DNA from 2 places in the Actinoplanes sp. G11-F43 genome. Region 2 is predicted to be linked to the other one. Evidence: riboswitches for the same ligand, from Rfam matches in the RefSeq annotation. Region 2 holds a riboswitch; the other holds the start of a gene.

Region 1 (7,366 bases), on a different contig from region 2:
CGGGGATTCGAAACGGCGGGAACCACAGGGCCCGGAACGACGACTTCCCAGCGACACGTCGTTGATCCGGACCGAGGAGTTCTGCCCTGATTACCAACAGCGAGATCAGGCCCCTGCTGCTGCGGCTGCATTTCTACGCGGGCATCCTGATCGGGCCGTTTCTGTTGATCGCGGCGATCAGTGGAGGCCTGTACGCGCTCAGTCCGCAGCTGGAGAAGGCCGTCCACGCCGACCTGTTGAAGCCACCGGCCGCCACCACGTCGACTGTTCCGCTGGCCCGGCAGGTGGCCGCCGCCGAGCAGGTCACCACCGTTCCCAATCTGGTCGCGGTCCGGCCGGCTCCGGAGGGCGGCACCACCCGGGTGATCTTCGACGACGGGCGGTTCGCCGAGTCGTACCGGCACGCGGTCTTCATCGACCCGGGCACCGGGGCGGTGCTGGGGCAGGAGACCGTCTACGGCACCACCGGCGCGCTTCCGGTCCGGTCCTGGATCGACGAACTGCACCGGTCACTGCACCTCGGCGACATCGGCCGGTACTACAGCGAACTCGCGGCCTCCTGGCTGTGGGTGGTCACCCTCGGTGGGCTGTGGATGTGGCTGGGCCGGGTGCGGCGTACCCGCGGGGCGACCGGGCGGGCCCGGACCCGGGCCTGGCACGGCGTTCTCGGAATGTGGATGGCCGTCGGTTTTCTGGCGCTCTCCGCGACCGGGCTGACCTGGTCGACGTTCGCCGGGGAGAACGTCACCGAGCTGCGATCCCAGCTGAACTGGTCGACACCCTCGGTGAGCACCACCGTCACGGCGGCCCCGGTCGTCACCGGGGGTGAGCACTCGGCGCACGGTGGCGGGGCGCCCGCCGACACCGGGGCGGTCGACGTCACCACGATCGGCGCCGTGTGGGACGCGGCCCGGGCCGCCGAGGTGGACTCCGATCAGGTCGAGATCGGTCTGCCGAAGGGCGAGGGCCGCACGTGGACCGTGACCGAGGTGCACCGGGAGTACCCGACCTCGGTCGACGTGGCCGCCGTCGACCCGGCGACCTTGCGGGTCACCGACGTGGTGCGATTCTCCGACTACCCGTTCATGGCCAAGATGGCCCGCTGGGGTGTCGACCTGCACATGGGGACGATGTTCGGGCTGGTGAACCAGATCGCCCTCGCGCTGCTGGCTCTCGGGCTGGTCACGATGATCGTCCTCGGTTACCGGATGTGGTGGCAGCGCCGTCCGACGCGGGGTGACCGCCGCCGGCTCGCCGGCCCGGCTCCGGCCCGTGGGGCGTGGCTGCGGCTGCCGGCGTGGCTGATCGCCGTCGGTGTTCCGGCGGTGTTCGCGGTGGCCTGGTTCCTCCCGCTGTTCGGGATTCCGCTGCTGGTGTTCCTCCTCGCGGACATCACGGTGGGGGCGATCCGTGGACGGTCGCCGGGGAACCGGAGCGGTCGCGGACCGGCCGGGGACATGCCGGGCACGGTGGCGGACGCCGCGGCGAAGGAATCGGTCACGACCTCCTGAACAGATCGTCGACGAGGTTCGGCGGGACCGGCGACCAGCGCGGCCGCCGGTCCTTGTCGATGATCTGCGCGCGGATGCCCTCGGCCAGGTCGGGCAGCCGCAGCAGCGCCGCCGACAGCCGGTACTCCTGGGCGAGCGCCGCCCGTAGACCGCTCAACCGGGCCGCCGTTCGCAGCGAACGCAACGTGACCGCCAGGGAGGTCGGCGACTTGCCGGCGATCTCCTCGGCGGCGGCCCGCGCCTCCGGTGCGGGATGCGCGGTGAGACGGCCGATGATCACGCCGAGGTCGGTGCCGGCATAGCAGGCGTCGATCCAGGCGCGGTGGTCGCCGAGGTCGTCCGCGGGCGGTGCGGTGGTCACCGCGGCCACCGCGGGACCGGCATCGCCGCTGCTCAAACCCTCGATCAAGGACGGTAGCCGCTCCGCCGGCACGTGCCGGTCGGCCAGCCCCACCATGATCGCGCCGCCGGCTCCGATCGTGGCGCCGGTCAGGGCCAGATGGTTGTCCGAGATGTCCGGAGATCGAGGTGAGTGCGGGCGGCGTGTTCAACCGGTGATCCCTTTCCGTCGGGGGACTCCCATCCTCTCGCCGTGGGCTGCCGAGGGGAACCGGCCGGGCGGGATCTGGTGGCGTACCTGCGGGAAGGGGTGTTGTTGATCTCTCTCGGGTGACGTCTTGAACACACCATGTTGGGTTATGAATTTCCGGCCCCACCCATATATGGTGTCTCCCGCAGCTGGTTCGGATGGGTCGATGAGACCTGCCCGAGGCAACAGGGAACCCGGTGCGAGGCCGGGACTGCCCCGCAGCGGTGAGTGGGAACGACCGCCGTCAGTCAAGCACTGGGCTCGTCACCGAGCCTGGGAAGCGACGGCCAGTAGATGGCTTGCGAGAGCCGTGCCCACGAGTCCGAAGACCTGCCAGCGCGCCGTGCACCGGCCTGGTGCGCGGCGGTTGAAGGCCGCGTGGGACGGCCGACGCCGAACGTCCGCGCGGCCGTGTGCCCGCGGGCCGCTGGTGTCTGCCTTCCACGCGTCGGGCTCGCGAGGAGAGGGCATGACGCTCACCACCAGGACCGCCGGTGTGCCGGAACAGCGACGGCATGCGATGCAGGTGCGCAAGAGAAACGGCGACCTGGAACCGGTCGACGTCAACAAGATCGTCAAGGCGGTCGAGCTGTGGGTCGCCGACCTGGACGAGGTCGATCCGCTGCGGGTGGCGACCAAGACGATCAGCGGCCTGTACGACGGGGCCACCACCGCGGAACTGGACAAGCTCTCGATCCAGACGGCTGCCGAGCTGATCGGTGAGGAGCCGCAGTACTCGCGGCTGGCCGCCCGGCTGCTGGCGGCGTACGTCGACAAGGAGGTCCGCCTCCAGGGCGTGGCCAGTTTCAGTCAGTCGATCCGGTACGCGCACACCGAGGGCCTGATCGGTGACGAGACCGCCGCGTTCGTGGCGGCCAACGCCCGCAAGCTGGACGACGCCATCGACCTGGCCGGTGACCTGCGTTTCGAGTACTTCGGGCTGCGCACCGTCGCGGACCGCTACCTGCTGCGCCACCCGACCTCGCGGCTGGTGGTGGAGACCCCGCAGTACTGGCTGCTGCGGGTCGCCTGTGGCCTGTCGAAGGACGCCCGGGAGGCGATCAGCTTCTACCGGCTGATGTCGTCGCTGGCGTACCTGCCGAGCTCGCCGACCCTGTTCAACTCCGGCACCCGGCACACCCAGATGTCGTCGTGCTTCCTGGTCGACTCGCCGAAGGACGAGCTGGACTCGATCTACGAGCGCTACCACCAGGTGGCGAAGCTGTCGAAGTTCTCCGGTGGCATCGGCATCGCCTGGTCGCGGATCCGGGGCCGGGGCGCCCTGATCCGGGGCACGAACGGCAAGTCCAACGGCATCGTCCCGTTCCTGAAGACCCTCGACGCCGGGGTCGCCGCCGTCAACCAGGGCGGCCGCCGCAAGGGCGCGGCCTGCGTCTACCTGGAGCCGTGGCACCCGGACATCGAGGAGTTCCTGGAGCTGCGCGACAACACCGGTGAGGAGTCGCGCCGCACCCACAACCTGAACCTGGCCAACTGGATCCCGGACGAGTTCATGCGCCGCGTCGAGGCGGACGGCGACTGGTCGCTGATCGACCCGTCCGAGGCGCCCGAGCTGCCCGACCTCTACGGTGCCGAGTTCGACGAGGCCTACCGCGCGGCGGAGAAGAAGGCGGTCAAGACCGTCAAGGCCCGCGATCTGTACGGCCGGATGATGCGCACCCTGGCCCAGACCGGCAACGGCTGGATGACGTTCAAGGACCGCTCGAACGCGCTGTCGAACCAGACCGGCGAGCCGCAGAACGTGATCCACCTGTCGAACCTGTGCACCGAGATCCTCGAGGTCAACAACGACGACGAGACCGCGGTGTGCAACCTCGGGTCGATCAACCTGGGCGCACACGTCAACGCCGGCGGTGTCGACTGGGACAAGCTGCGCGCGACCGTGCGTACCGCCGTGGTCTACCTGGACCGCGTCATCGACATCAACTACTACCCGTCGCAGCAGGCGGCCGCGTCCAACCCGCGCTGGCGCCCGGTCGGCCTGGGGCTGATGGGCCTGCAGGACGCGTTCTTCATGCTCGGCCTGCCGTTCGACTCGGCCGAGGCCAAGCAGCTGTCCACCCGGGTCCAGGAGGAGATCTTCCTGACCGCCCTGGAGTCGTCGGTCGAGCTGTCCCAGCGCTTCGGCCCGCACCCGGCGTTCGCCGAGACCCGCGCGGCCAAGGGTGACCTGCACCCCGAGCTGTGGGGCGCCGACCTGGGGCAGCCCGAGCGGTGGGCGGCCGTCAAGGCGTCGATCGCCGAGCACGGCCTGCGCAACTCGCTGATGATCGCGATCGCGCCGACCGCCACCATCGCGTCGATCGCCGGCGCCTACGAGTGCATCGAGCCGCAGGTGTCCAACCTGTTCAAGCGTGAGACGATGTCCGGCGAGTTCCTCCAGATCAACACCTATCTGGTACGCGAACTCAAGGCCCGTGGACTGTGGACCGCCGAGATCCGTGAGGCGATCAAGCGGGCCGAGGGTTCCGTGCAGGGCATCGCCGAGCTGCCCGCGGACGTGCGCGAGCTGTTCCGGACCGCGTGGGAACTGCCGCAGAAGGCGCTGATCGACCTGGCGGCGGCCCGTGCCCCGTACATCGACCAGTCGCAGTCGCTCAACCTGTTCATGGCCGCGCCGACCATCAACAAGGTCTCCTCGATGTACCTGTACGCGTGGAAGGCCGGCCTGAAGACCTCGTACTACCTGCGTTCGCGCCCGGCGACGCGCATCCAGCAGGCGACCGTCGCCGTGGCTCCCGCCGCTGTGGTGGTCCCCGCCCAGGCCACCGTTGCCAAGCCGGCCGTCGTGCCCGGCGTGAACCTGCTCGGCGACCTGGGCGGCGGCGCACTCGCCTCGTCCCTTGAGAACCCCGACATCTGTGAGGCTTGCCAGTAATGCTGCTCGACCCCGGTATGGACCTGACCCTGCGGCCGATGAAGTACCCGCACTTCTTCGACCGTTTCAAGGACGCGATCAAGAACACCTGGACGGTGGAGGAGGTCGACCTGCACTCCGACCTCGCCGACCTGGCCAAGCTCAGCCCCGCCGAGCAGCACCTGGTGTCGCGGCTGGTCGCGTTCTTCGCCACCGGTGACACCATCGTGGCGAACAACCTGGTCCTCAACCTGTACCAGCACGTCAACTCGCCGGAGGGCCGGCTCTACCTGTCCCGGCAGCTGTTCGAGGAGGCCGTGCACGTTCAGTTCTACCTGAACCTGCTCGACACCTACGTGCCCGACGAGCAGGAGCGTTTCGAGGCGTTCGCGGCCGTCGAGAACATCCCGTCGATCGCCCGCAAGGCCGACTTCTGCTTCAAGTGGATCGACTCGGTCTTCGACCTGCGCCGGCTGGAGACCAGGGAACACCGCCGGGCGTTCCTGCTCAACGTGATCTGCTTCGCGGCGTGCATCGAGGGCCTGTTCTTCTACGGCGCCTTCGCGTACGTCTACTTCCTGCGCTCCCGTGGTGTGCTCCAGGGCCTGGCGTCCGGCACGAACTGGGTGTTCCGCGACGAGAGCATGCACATGGCGTTCGCCTTCGACGTGGTCGACCAGGTCCGGGCCGAGGAGCCGGACCTGTTCGACGACAAGATGGAGCAGGAGGTCCGCGACATGCTGGCCGAGGCCGTCGAGTGTGAGGTCCAGTTCGCCGAGGACCTGCTCGAACAGGGCGTCTCCGGGATGTCGCTGGGCGACATGCGGGAATACCTGCAGCACGTCGCCGACCGGCGGCTGCAGGCCCTGGGCATCGCCCCGATGTACGGCAGCAAGAACCCGTTCGCGTTCATGGAGCTGCAGGACGTCCAGGAGCTGTCGAACTTCTTCGAGCGCCGGGTGTCGGCCTACCAGGTGGGTGTGACCGGAACCGTCTCCTTCGACGACGACTTCTGAGGTGACGCCGCCCGGCCATGCCTCTGCCGGGGCATGGCCGGGTGCACGGCGGTGTTACCGTGCGGTCCATGGAGATCGGATTCGGCCAGGTGGTCGCTGCACTGGTGTTCGTGGCCGTCCTGGTGCTCGCCTTCCGCGCGTCACCGCGGGCGGCGTCGGTCGGCTTCGGGGCGCTGCTGCTGGTCGTCAGCGGCTTTCTGCTGTGGACGCTGGTGTTGGAGGAGCCCTTCATCGCCGAGGACGTGAACGCGCAGTGGGACGCCGCGGCCATGATCGGGATCCCGGCGGTGGTCGGTGTCGGGCTGGGCGCGTTCGGCCTGATCAGGCGCCCCCGCGCGCAGGCCTGACGCTCAGACGCCGTCCTGGCTGATCAGCCCGCCGGTGGCGTACGCGTCGCGCAACTCGGCCCAGCCGTGATCGCGGGCCGCAGCCCCGGCCACCCGCGGCGAGTCGTCGCCGTCCAGCCGGGCCGCCAGCGAGGCCTGGCAGATGTGCCAGCCGGCCGCGTACATCGCTGACCCGTCCCGGTCGGCGAACGTGTGCTCCAGAGTCAGACGGCATCCGGCCGCGGTCGGGGTCAGCGTCCAGCGGAGCAGGTCGTCGCCCCACCGGTGGACCAGCTCCAGCGGGGCGTCGGCGATCAGGACCTCCGCGTCCAGCCACGGATCCTCCGGGTTCTCCCTGCTCCGGGCCGGGCCGGGGGAGTCCAGCGGGCGGTCCGGAACCACCGGCGACCAGGTGTGCAGCAGCGCCGGCTCGGTCAGGCGCGGCCACACCCGCTCCGGCGGGTGCGGCAGCTCCCGGCTCATCGCCAGCACCCAGCGGCCGTCGGTGGTGGCGGCCAGCTCCGCCTCGGCCGGTTGCCGGCCGATCTCCTTGCGTACGGCGTCGCTCATCAGCGTTCACTCCTTCGCTCGTCGTCGAGGGCCTCGGCCAGACGGTCGAAACCATCGGACCAGCGGCGGTGGTACGGGCTGACCCAGCCCAGCACGTCGGGCAGTGGATCGGCGGCCAGCCGGTAGACCCGGCGGCGGCCGTCCGTGGCGGCGGTGACCGCGCCGGCCTCCCGCAGCACCCGCAGATGCTTGGACATCAGCGGCTGGGGGATGCCGAGCAGCCCGGTCAGCGTGGAGACGTCGTGCTCGGCGACGCGCAGCGCGTCCAGGATCCGGCGGCGCGTCGGGTCGGCGATCAGCGTGAAACCGTCCACCTCGAAAACATGCCTCAAGCTTCATATGAATGTCAAGGCATGCTTCGGCGGGTCCGGTGGGCCGCCCGGACGACGGCCCACCCGGCGGTGTTACCCGATCACCGAGAAGGTGTGCACGGTGGTCGACGTCCAGGTCTCGCCCGGGCGCAGGACCGTGGACGG
Region 2 (7,366 bases):
GCCCGCGCCCTGCTCAAGGACGCGCCGATCCTGGTCCTCGACGAGGCCACCTCGGCCATCGACTCGGCCAACGAGGCGACCATCCAGGAAGCGCTGGCACGGCTCGCGCGACGGCGCACCACACTGGTCATCGCCCATCGGCTGTCCACCGTGCGCACCGCGGACCACATGGTGGTTCTCGACGACGGAACGGTGGCCGAACAGGGCCCACCCGATCAACTGTTGGCCAGATCCGGTGGTGCCTACCGTCGGCTAGCCGTAGCTCAGACAGGTAACGCGGCATGACCGAAACCGTGAAACGCCTGCGTACCATGCTTTTCCTGCTGCGCGCCCACCGACTGCTTCTGGCCAGCGCGATCGGCTCCGGCGCCCTCAACCAGCTCCTCACCATCGCCGGCGCGGCCGTCGGCGCCTACCTGGTCGGCCTGGTCGCCACCGGCGCCGGCGCCGACACGCTGATGCCGTGGTTCTGGCTGCTGGTGGTGCTCATCCCACTACGGGCGATCACCCCGTGGCTGGACAACACGCTGTCCCACACGATGGCGTTCCGGGCGCTCGCCGACACCCGTACCCGCGTACACGCCGCCTTCGAACGCCTCGCCCCCGCCGGCCTGGCCGGGCGCCGCAGCGGCGACCTCGGCACCGCCATGGTCGCCGACGTGGAAGCCCTCGAAGTGTTCTTCGCCCACACACTGAGCCCGCTGGTCGTCGCGGTCACCGTGCCGTTCAGCACCCTGGTCGCGCTCGGCCTGATCCACCCCGTACTGCCGCTGGTGGTCCTGCCGGTCCTGCTCGCGGTGGCCACCGTGCCGATGTGGCTGGCCCGGCGCGCCCGCACCCAGGGCGACGCGGTCAAGGCGGCCGCCGCCGACGTGGCCGCCGAAACCGTCGACGCCGTCCAGGGCCTGCGTGAACTCGCCGTCTTCGGCGCCACCGGCCGCCAGCAGAACCGGATCGCCGCCGCCGTCGCCCGGCTGCGGGCCGTGCAACGCTCCCACGCCGGCCGCGGCGGCGTCGAGAAAGCCGCCATCGACACCCTGGTCACCGCCGGAACCCTGGCCGTGCTCGCCACCACCGCGCTGCTCACCGCCGACGGCCGGATGAACCCGGCACTGTTCCCGGTCGCCGTGGTGCTCGCCGCGTTCTCGTTCACCCCGGTCACCACCGTCGCCGAAGTCGCCAAGGACCTCAACCTGGCCGCCGCGGCCGCCGCCCGGGTCGCCGAACTACTCGCCCTGCCGTCCCCGGTCTTGTCCGTCACCACCGCGCCGCCCGCCGTGACGGGCGCGGCGGTCGCCTTCCGCGACGTGGCCTTCCGGTACGGCGATGATCTGCCGTACGCGCTGTCCAGCCTCGATCTGGACATCCCCTCCGGCGGCAGTGTGGCGTTGGTGGGGCATTCCGGTGCCGGGAAGTCCACCACCGCCCACCTGCTGCTGCGCTTCCAGGACCCGTCCCGGGGCGTGGTCAGCATCGGTGGGGTCGATCTGCGCGATCTGCCGTTGGAGCGGTTGCGGGAGCTTGTCGCGTTCGTGCCCCAGGACCCCTATCTGTTCCACGGCACGATCACCGAGAACCTGCGCCTGGCCCGGCCCGATGCCACCATCGCGGAGTTGGAGGCGGCGGCCCGGGCGGCTGGGGCCCACGAGTTCGTGATGGGGCTCGCCGAAGGGTACGAAACCACGGTGGGGGAGCGGGGCACCCGGTTGTCCGGTGGTCAGCGCCAGCGGATCGCCCTGGCCCGTGCACTGCTGACGGACGCTCCGGTGCTGGTCCTGGACGAGCCGGTGTCGAACCTGGACGCCGAGACCGAGCGCGTCCTGGCCGAGGCGATGTCCGGAATCATCGCCGGCCGAACCACCCTGATCATCGCCCACCGCCTGTCCACCATCCGCACAGCCGACCGGGTGGCGGTCCTGTCCAACGGCCGCCTGACCGAAACCGGCACCCACGAGGAGCTACTGGCCACCAACGGCCCCTACGCCCAGCTGATCAGCGCCCAGCTGGCCGTTCATTGACCGTCCGGCCCTCGCCCGCACAAGTGGCCGTTTCCCGGCCCGGCCTCGACCGATCTTGGATGATCTACCACCTTTGTAGAGCCTTGCTCCTGGCCGCCTGATCACTTGCGGTCAATTGCTCACGCGGGCGGCCCGTCCAGCCGAGACCTTGGTGGATTTACCACCGTTTTCGGTGGTAAATCCACCAAGATCGGCTGGGGTGGAGCTGGAAGGTGGACACTCGCGCGGGGAATTGACCCGAGCGGGCCAGCAGCCGAGAAGCAGGCTCACTCCGACAAGGTAGGACACCTCGTCCAGCGGATCTTGCCGTGCTAGGGTGCGGCACGAGTCGACCGCATCCCATGGATGCCAGGGAACTCCGGTGTGATTCCGGGACTGGCGCGCAGCGGTGAGGGCGACGGCGGCACGACTACGCCACTGGGGAGCGGGCGCTTCCTGGGAAGGCCGTGCCGCCGGCTGACCCCGAGTCCGAAGACCTGTCGGCTCACGTGTTCGTCAGTGGGCTCTCGCGACCAGGGTCTCCGACCCGAGAGGCTTCCGCCTTGGATTCGCCGCCCTCCGACGACGGCTACGTTTCGGCAGTAGAGCTGTGTGATCCGCGGTGGTGGGCGGGTGCTGTCGCGGCCTACAGTTCCTGGCTCGGGACCCGGCATGCCGCGCCCGGTGCCGCCTGCTGTCTGCAGCACTACTGCGGCAAGGTCCTGCCCCTCGTCGTGGCGGAGTGGGTCCGGACCGGCCGGCTGCTGTCGATGCGTCACGAGGACTGGCAGGTCCGCGTCGACGAGAACGCGGCCACCACCGCGGCCCGGCACACCGCGGCCCGGCACACCGCGGCCCGGCACACCGCGGCCCGGCACACCGCCGGGCACACCGCGAGCGGCACGCCCGCCGGGGTGCCGGCGGTCGGGCAGGCCGTCGCTGATCATGTCGCGCCGCTGCTGGACGGGGTTCTGGCCGCGTCCAATCTCACCCGGGCGACCGCGCTGGGCGGGCCCGCCGCCTCGCTCGGTGGTGCCGTCGCCCGCCTCTACGCCGCGGCCGATCCGGCGGACCGTGCCGGGATCGTACGGGACGGGGCCGCGATCATCGCCGTGCTGGAGCAGACCGCTGGGCGGGCTCTGATCAGGCTGGACGCCGACGGTGACGTCCTGCTGCAGACCCGGACCACCTGCTGCCTGATCCGCCTCGGGACAGAACGTTCGTTCTGCGATACCTGCCCCCGAATGGACCCCATCGAACGGGTCCGCCGTCAGCGCGCACGCACCCGGAGAGCCCACCCGTGAAACGACGCCTGCCCTTCTGGCCGCTCCTGATCGCCCTACTGCTGAGCGCGGTGGCCAGCGCGATCGCCTCCCTGGCCTTCGGCTCCGAACGAATCCCCCTGACCGAGGTGGTCGGCGCCGTGACCGACCGGTTCACCGGCACCCCACCCGGCCGCTGGGACGTGATCATCTGGGAACTCCGGATGCCCCGGGCCCTGATGGCCCTGACCGTCGGCGCCGGACTGGCGGTAGCCGGTGCCGGCATGCAGACCCTGGTCCGTAATCCGCTGGCCGACCCGTACCTGCTGGGTATCAGTTCCGGCGCCTCGGTGGGCGCCACCGCCGCCATCACCACCGGCGCGCTCGCGGGCCTCGGCGTCTACGCGGTCTCCGGCGGCGCACTGCTGGGAGCGGTCGGCTCGGCCCTGCTGATCTGGCTGATCGCGATGGCCCAGGGCGGCCTGACCCCGCTACGGCTGGTGCTGTCCGGTGTGGTGCTCTCCTCGGGGCTGTCGGCGATCGCGTCACTGCTGGTTTTCCTCAGCGCCGACCCGCGGGCCGCGAACTCGGTGATGTTCTGGATGCTCGGCAGTGTCGGCGGCGCGTCCTGGGAAAAATTGATCATTCCGGCGATCCTGGTGGCCGCCCTGACGGCCGGGATGCTGGCGATGCATCGCTGGCTGGACGCGCTGGCCGCCGGACCGGAGACGGCGGCGTCCTTGGGGATCAACGTGGCCGGGATGCGTACGACATTGTTCGTGGGCCTGTCGGTCCTTGTCGGTGTGCTGGTCGCGGTCAGTGGAGGCGTCGGGTTCGTCGGCCTGATCGTGCCGCATGCCGCGCGGCTGGTCGTCGGCGCCCGCCACCGGGTGGTCCTGCCGGTCGCGGCGGTCGCCGGGGCGGTGTTCCTGATCTGGGTGGACGTGCTCGCCCGGATGGCGGTGCGCCCGCAGGAGATCCCGCTCGGGGTGGTCACCGGGGTGCTCGGTGCGCCGTTGTTCCTGCTGTTGATGGGGCGGGGCATGTACCGGTTCGGCGGCGACCGGTGACCGCGCTGCGCCTGGACGGCGTCTCGGCACGGCTGGGTGGCCGCACGATCCTGCGCGATGTCGACCTGACGATCCCGGAGGGCGTACGCCTGGGCATCGTCGGTGTGAACGGCGCCGGCAAGTCGACGCTGCTGCGGGTGCTGGCCGGAGTGCTGGCACCGGGTTCGGGCAGCGCCCTGCTGGACGGTGTCGACCTGCGCAGGCTCCCGGCCCGCGAGCGTGCCCGCCGGCTGGCCTTCGTACCGCAGGAGGATGTCACCTCCCCGGAACTGCGGGTCGGTGAGATGGTCGCGCTCGGCCGGGTGCCGCAGACCCGGCCCTGGTCCCGTGACAGCCGTGCCGAGCACCGGATCGTCCGTGAGGCGCTGGACGCCGTCGGGCTGGCCGGCCGGTTCGACACCGCTTGCGACCAGCTGTCCGGTGGTGAGCGGCGGCGCGCGGTGCTGGCCCGGGGCCTGGCCCAGCAATGCCCGATCATGCTGCTCGACGAGCCGACCAACCACCTCGACGTGGCCTGGCAGCTCGACCTGCTGGACGTGTTCGCCGCCCGGGCCCGCACCCTGGTCGCCACCATCCACGACCTGGATCTGGCGTTGCGGTTCTTCGACCTGCTCGCCGTCGTCGGCTGGCCGCCCGGCGCCGACCGGGCCATCGACCCGGCCGGCATCGTCGCGTTCGGCACGCCCGCCGAGGTCCTCAGCACCCGCCGGGTGGCCACCCACTTCGGGGTCGGCTCGGTGCAGGTGCCGCATCCCACCCTCGACCAGTCCCACCTGCTCATTCACCCCCGAGAGGACTCATGACCATCCGAACCGGCGTCACGCTGGCACTCACCCTGACCGTCCTGACCGCCTGCTCCAGCCCGTCCCCCACCGGTGAGGCCACCGCCGGGGCGATCACCGTGCAGAACTGCGGGCAGGACGTCGGTGTGGACGAACCCATCAGCCGGCTGTACGCGTACGACGGCGGCATCATCTCCATCGTCCTGGCCGCCGGCGCCCGCGACCAGCTGGTCGCCGTGACCGGCATGGATCAGGACCAGGCGGTGCTCGAACTCGCCTACCCGGACCTGCGCGTCGGTGACCTGAAGGCCGTCGGCGACCAGCACCCCACGCTGGAGAACGTCCTGGCGGTCAAACCGGAGATGATGTTCGCCGGGTACGGCTACGGCTTCAGCGAGTCCCGCAACCTGATGCCCGAGGACCTGACCACGCACGGCATCAAGACATATCTGCTCAGTGAGACCTGCAAGCAGGACGACGGCGCCCGCGGCACGATGGACGCCTGGACCGCGCTCACCACCGACCTGCGCAACATCGGCGACCTGACCGGCCACCGCCCGACCGCCGACACCGTGGTCGCCGACATCGACAAGCGGCGGGCGGCGCTGACCGCGGCGCCGAAGGGCACGCGGACCCCGACCGCGTTCCTGTTCGACTCCGGTGGTGACGCCATCTTCACCTCCGGCTCGTTCGGCGGCCCGCAGGCGATCTTCGACGCGGCCGGAGTCGTCAACGCCACCGCCGACGTCGAGGACACCTGGACCGAGGTGGGCTGGGAGCGCCTGGCCGCCTCCGACCCGGACGTCATCTACTTCGTCGACTACCCCGGCCAGACCTACCAGCAGAAGGTGGACACGCTGAAGGCCAACCCGGCGTCCCGCGACCTGACGGCGGTCAAGGAGGAGCGGTTCGTGAACCTGCCGTACGCCCTGTGGGTGTCCGGCCCTCTCAACATCGACGCCGCCGAGTGGGTCCGCCGGTCGGTGGAACACTTCGGTCTCGCCCCGTCGGCCGGGATCGCCCCCACCCTCGACATCACCCGGCTCACCGAACTGCCCGGCAACGCCTGGCTCCGCTGACCCGGATTCCGGCCGGGGTGCGGTAGAACTGTCGTACACGACGGAGAGGCCGGCCACAGCAGATGTCCCCTGAGGGAGCGTTGACGATCCGTTCGGCTGTCGGTGGTGACGGCGTCGTGCGTCTCGCGGTGGCCGGTGAGGTCGATCTGGCCACCGCCGAGCAGCTGTACGACGCGATCGCCTCGACCGCCGCGACACCCGGGGTGCGTACGGTCGACGTGGACTTCTCCGAGGTCGCGTTCTGTGACTCGACCGGCATCGGCGCGCTGATGCGGGCCCGGCACAGCGCGGGGGAGAGCGCGGTCGCGATGCGGGTGGCCGCGCCGCGGGGCATGGTCCGCCGCACCTTCGAGGTGGCCGGAGTGTGGCAGGTGCTCAGTGACGGCACGCGATGAGAAACCGGCACACGATGAAAGCCCCTGCCTGAGGCGAGGGGCTCTCATCGGTCGCGGCCGGGCACGGGGATCGTCTGCCGCACGAACCCGGACGGTGTCGTGAAGAGACCATGCCCCATCGGGAGGGGATCAATCACACTCACTGTCCGGTTTTGCGCGACGGCGGGATCCGGACCGCGAGCATGGCGACGTCGTCCTCGTGGTCGGTGCCCGCGAACCGGGTGTAGAGCAGGTCCAGCAGCTGCGGCAACGGCGTGCCCGCGTGTGCGCCGAGCGTCTCCCGGAGATCCCGCTCCCGGTCGCCGAAGGCCCGACCCCGGGTCTCGATGAGCCCGTCGGTGTAGAACAGCACGGTCGATCCGGGTGGCAGCGGACGGCTGTGACCGGTGCGCGGCACCTCCCGCCGCAGACCGAGCAGCGGATTCCGGCCGGTCAGCTCACGAACACCGGCCTCGGTGATCAGGAGCGGACTGGGATGCCCGGCGGTCGACCAGCGCAGCCGGTACCCGGCGCCGACCGGATCCGGGTGCAGATCGGCCAGCACCACGGTGGCGGTGACCGGGTCGCCGAGCATCCACCCGGCCGTGTCCAGACGGTGCAGCAGCTCGGCCGGGGACTCCTCGCGATCGACCAGCAGAAGCCGCAGCTTGCTGCGCAGCCGGCCCATCCGGGCGGCGGCCCGCATGTCGTGGCCGGTGACGTCGCCGATGACCAGGGCCAGCCGTTCGGGGCCGAGCCGGACCGCGTCGTACCAGTCCCCGCCGACCTGTTCGCTGCGGGC

The links. A riboswitch is a leader RNA that binds a small molecule or an ion and turns the genes downstream of it on or off. The one in region 2 is predicted to bind cobalamin.
Region 1: linked by a shared signal. The riboswitch ahead of ACQ0O7_RS15615 (ribonucleoside-diphosphate reductase subunit alpha) and the one ahead of ACQ0O7_RS09875 (hypothetical protein) in region 2 are both predicted to bind cobalamin.

The regions. Positions count from the first base shown of each region.
Region 1 covers NZ_JBNZCE010000014.1:73,605-80,970, forward strand. The annotation lists gene ACQ0O7_RS15605 (PepSY-associated TM helix domain-containing protein) at 126-1,511, shown strand; gene ACQ0O7_RS15610 (enoyl-CoA hydratase/isomerase family protein) at 1,498-2,025, opposite strand; cobalamin riboswitch at 2,234-2,452, shown strand; gene ACQ0O7_RS15615 (ribonucleoside-diphosphate reductase subunit alpha) at 2,570-4,999, shown strand; gene ACQ0O7_RS15620 (ribonucleotide-diphosphate reductase subunit beta) at 4,999-5,994, shown strand; gene ACQ0O7_RS15625 (hypothetical protein) at 6,063-6,341, shown strand; gene ACQ0O7_RS15630 (SRPBCC family protein) at 6,345-6,890, opposite strand; gene ACQ0O7_RS15635 (ArsR/SmtB family transcription factor) at 6,890-7,204, opposite strand; gene ACQ0O7_RS15640 (aldose epimerase family protein) at 7,295-7,366, opposite strand, start outside.
Region 2 covers NZ_JBNZCE010000008.1:152,951-160,316, reverse strand. The annotation lists gene ACQ0O7_RS09885 (ABC transporter ATP-binding protein) at 1-285, shown strand, start outside; gene ACQ0O7_RS09880 (ABC transporter ATP-binding protein) at 282-2,018, shown strand; cobalamin riboswitch at 2,331-2,516, shown strand; gene ACQ0O7_RS09875 (hypothetical protein) at 2,561-3,301, shown strand; gene ACQ0O7_RS09870 (FecCD family ABC transporter permease) at 3,298-4,329, shown strand; gene ACQ0O7_RS09865 (ABC transporter ATP-binding protein) at 4,326-5,132, shown strand; gene ACQ0O7_RS09860 (ABC transporter substrate-binding protein) at 5,129-6,190, shown strand; gene ACQ0O7_RS09855 (STAS domain-containing protein) at 6,307-6,585, shown strand; gene ACQ0O7_RS09850 (PP2C family protein-serine/threonine phosphatase) at 6,725-7,366, opposite strand, start outside.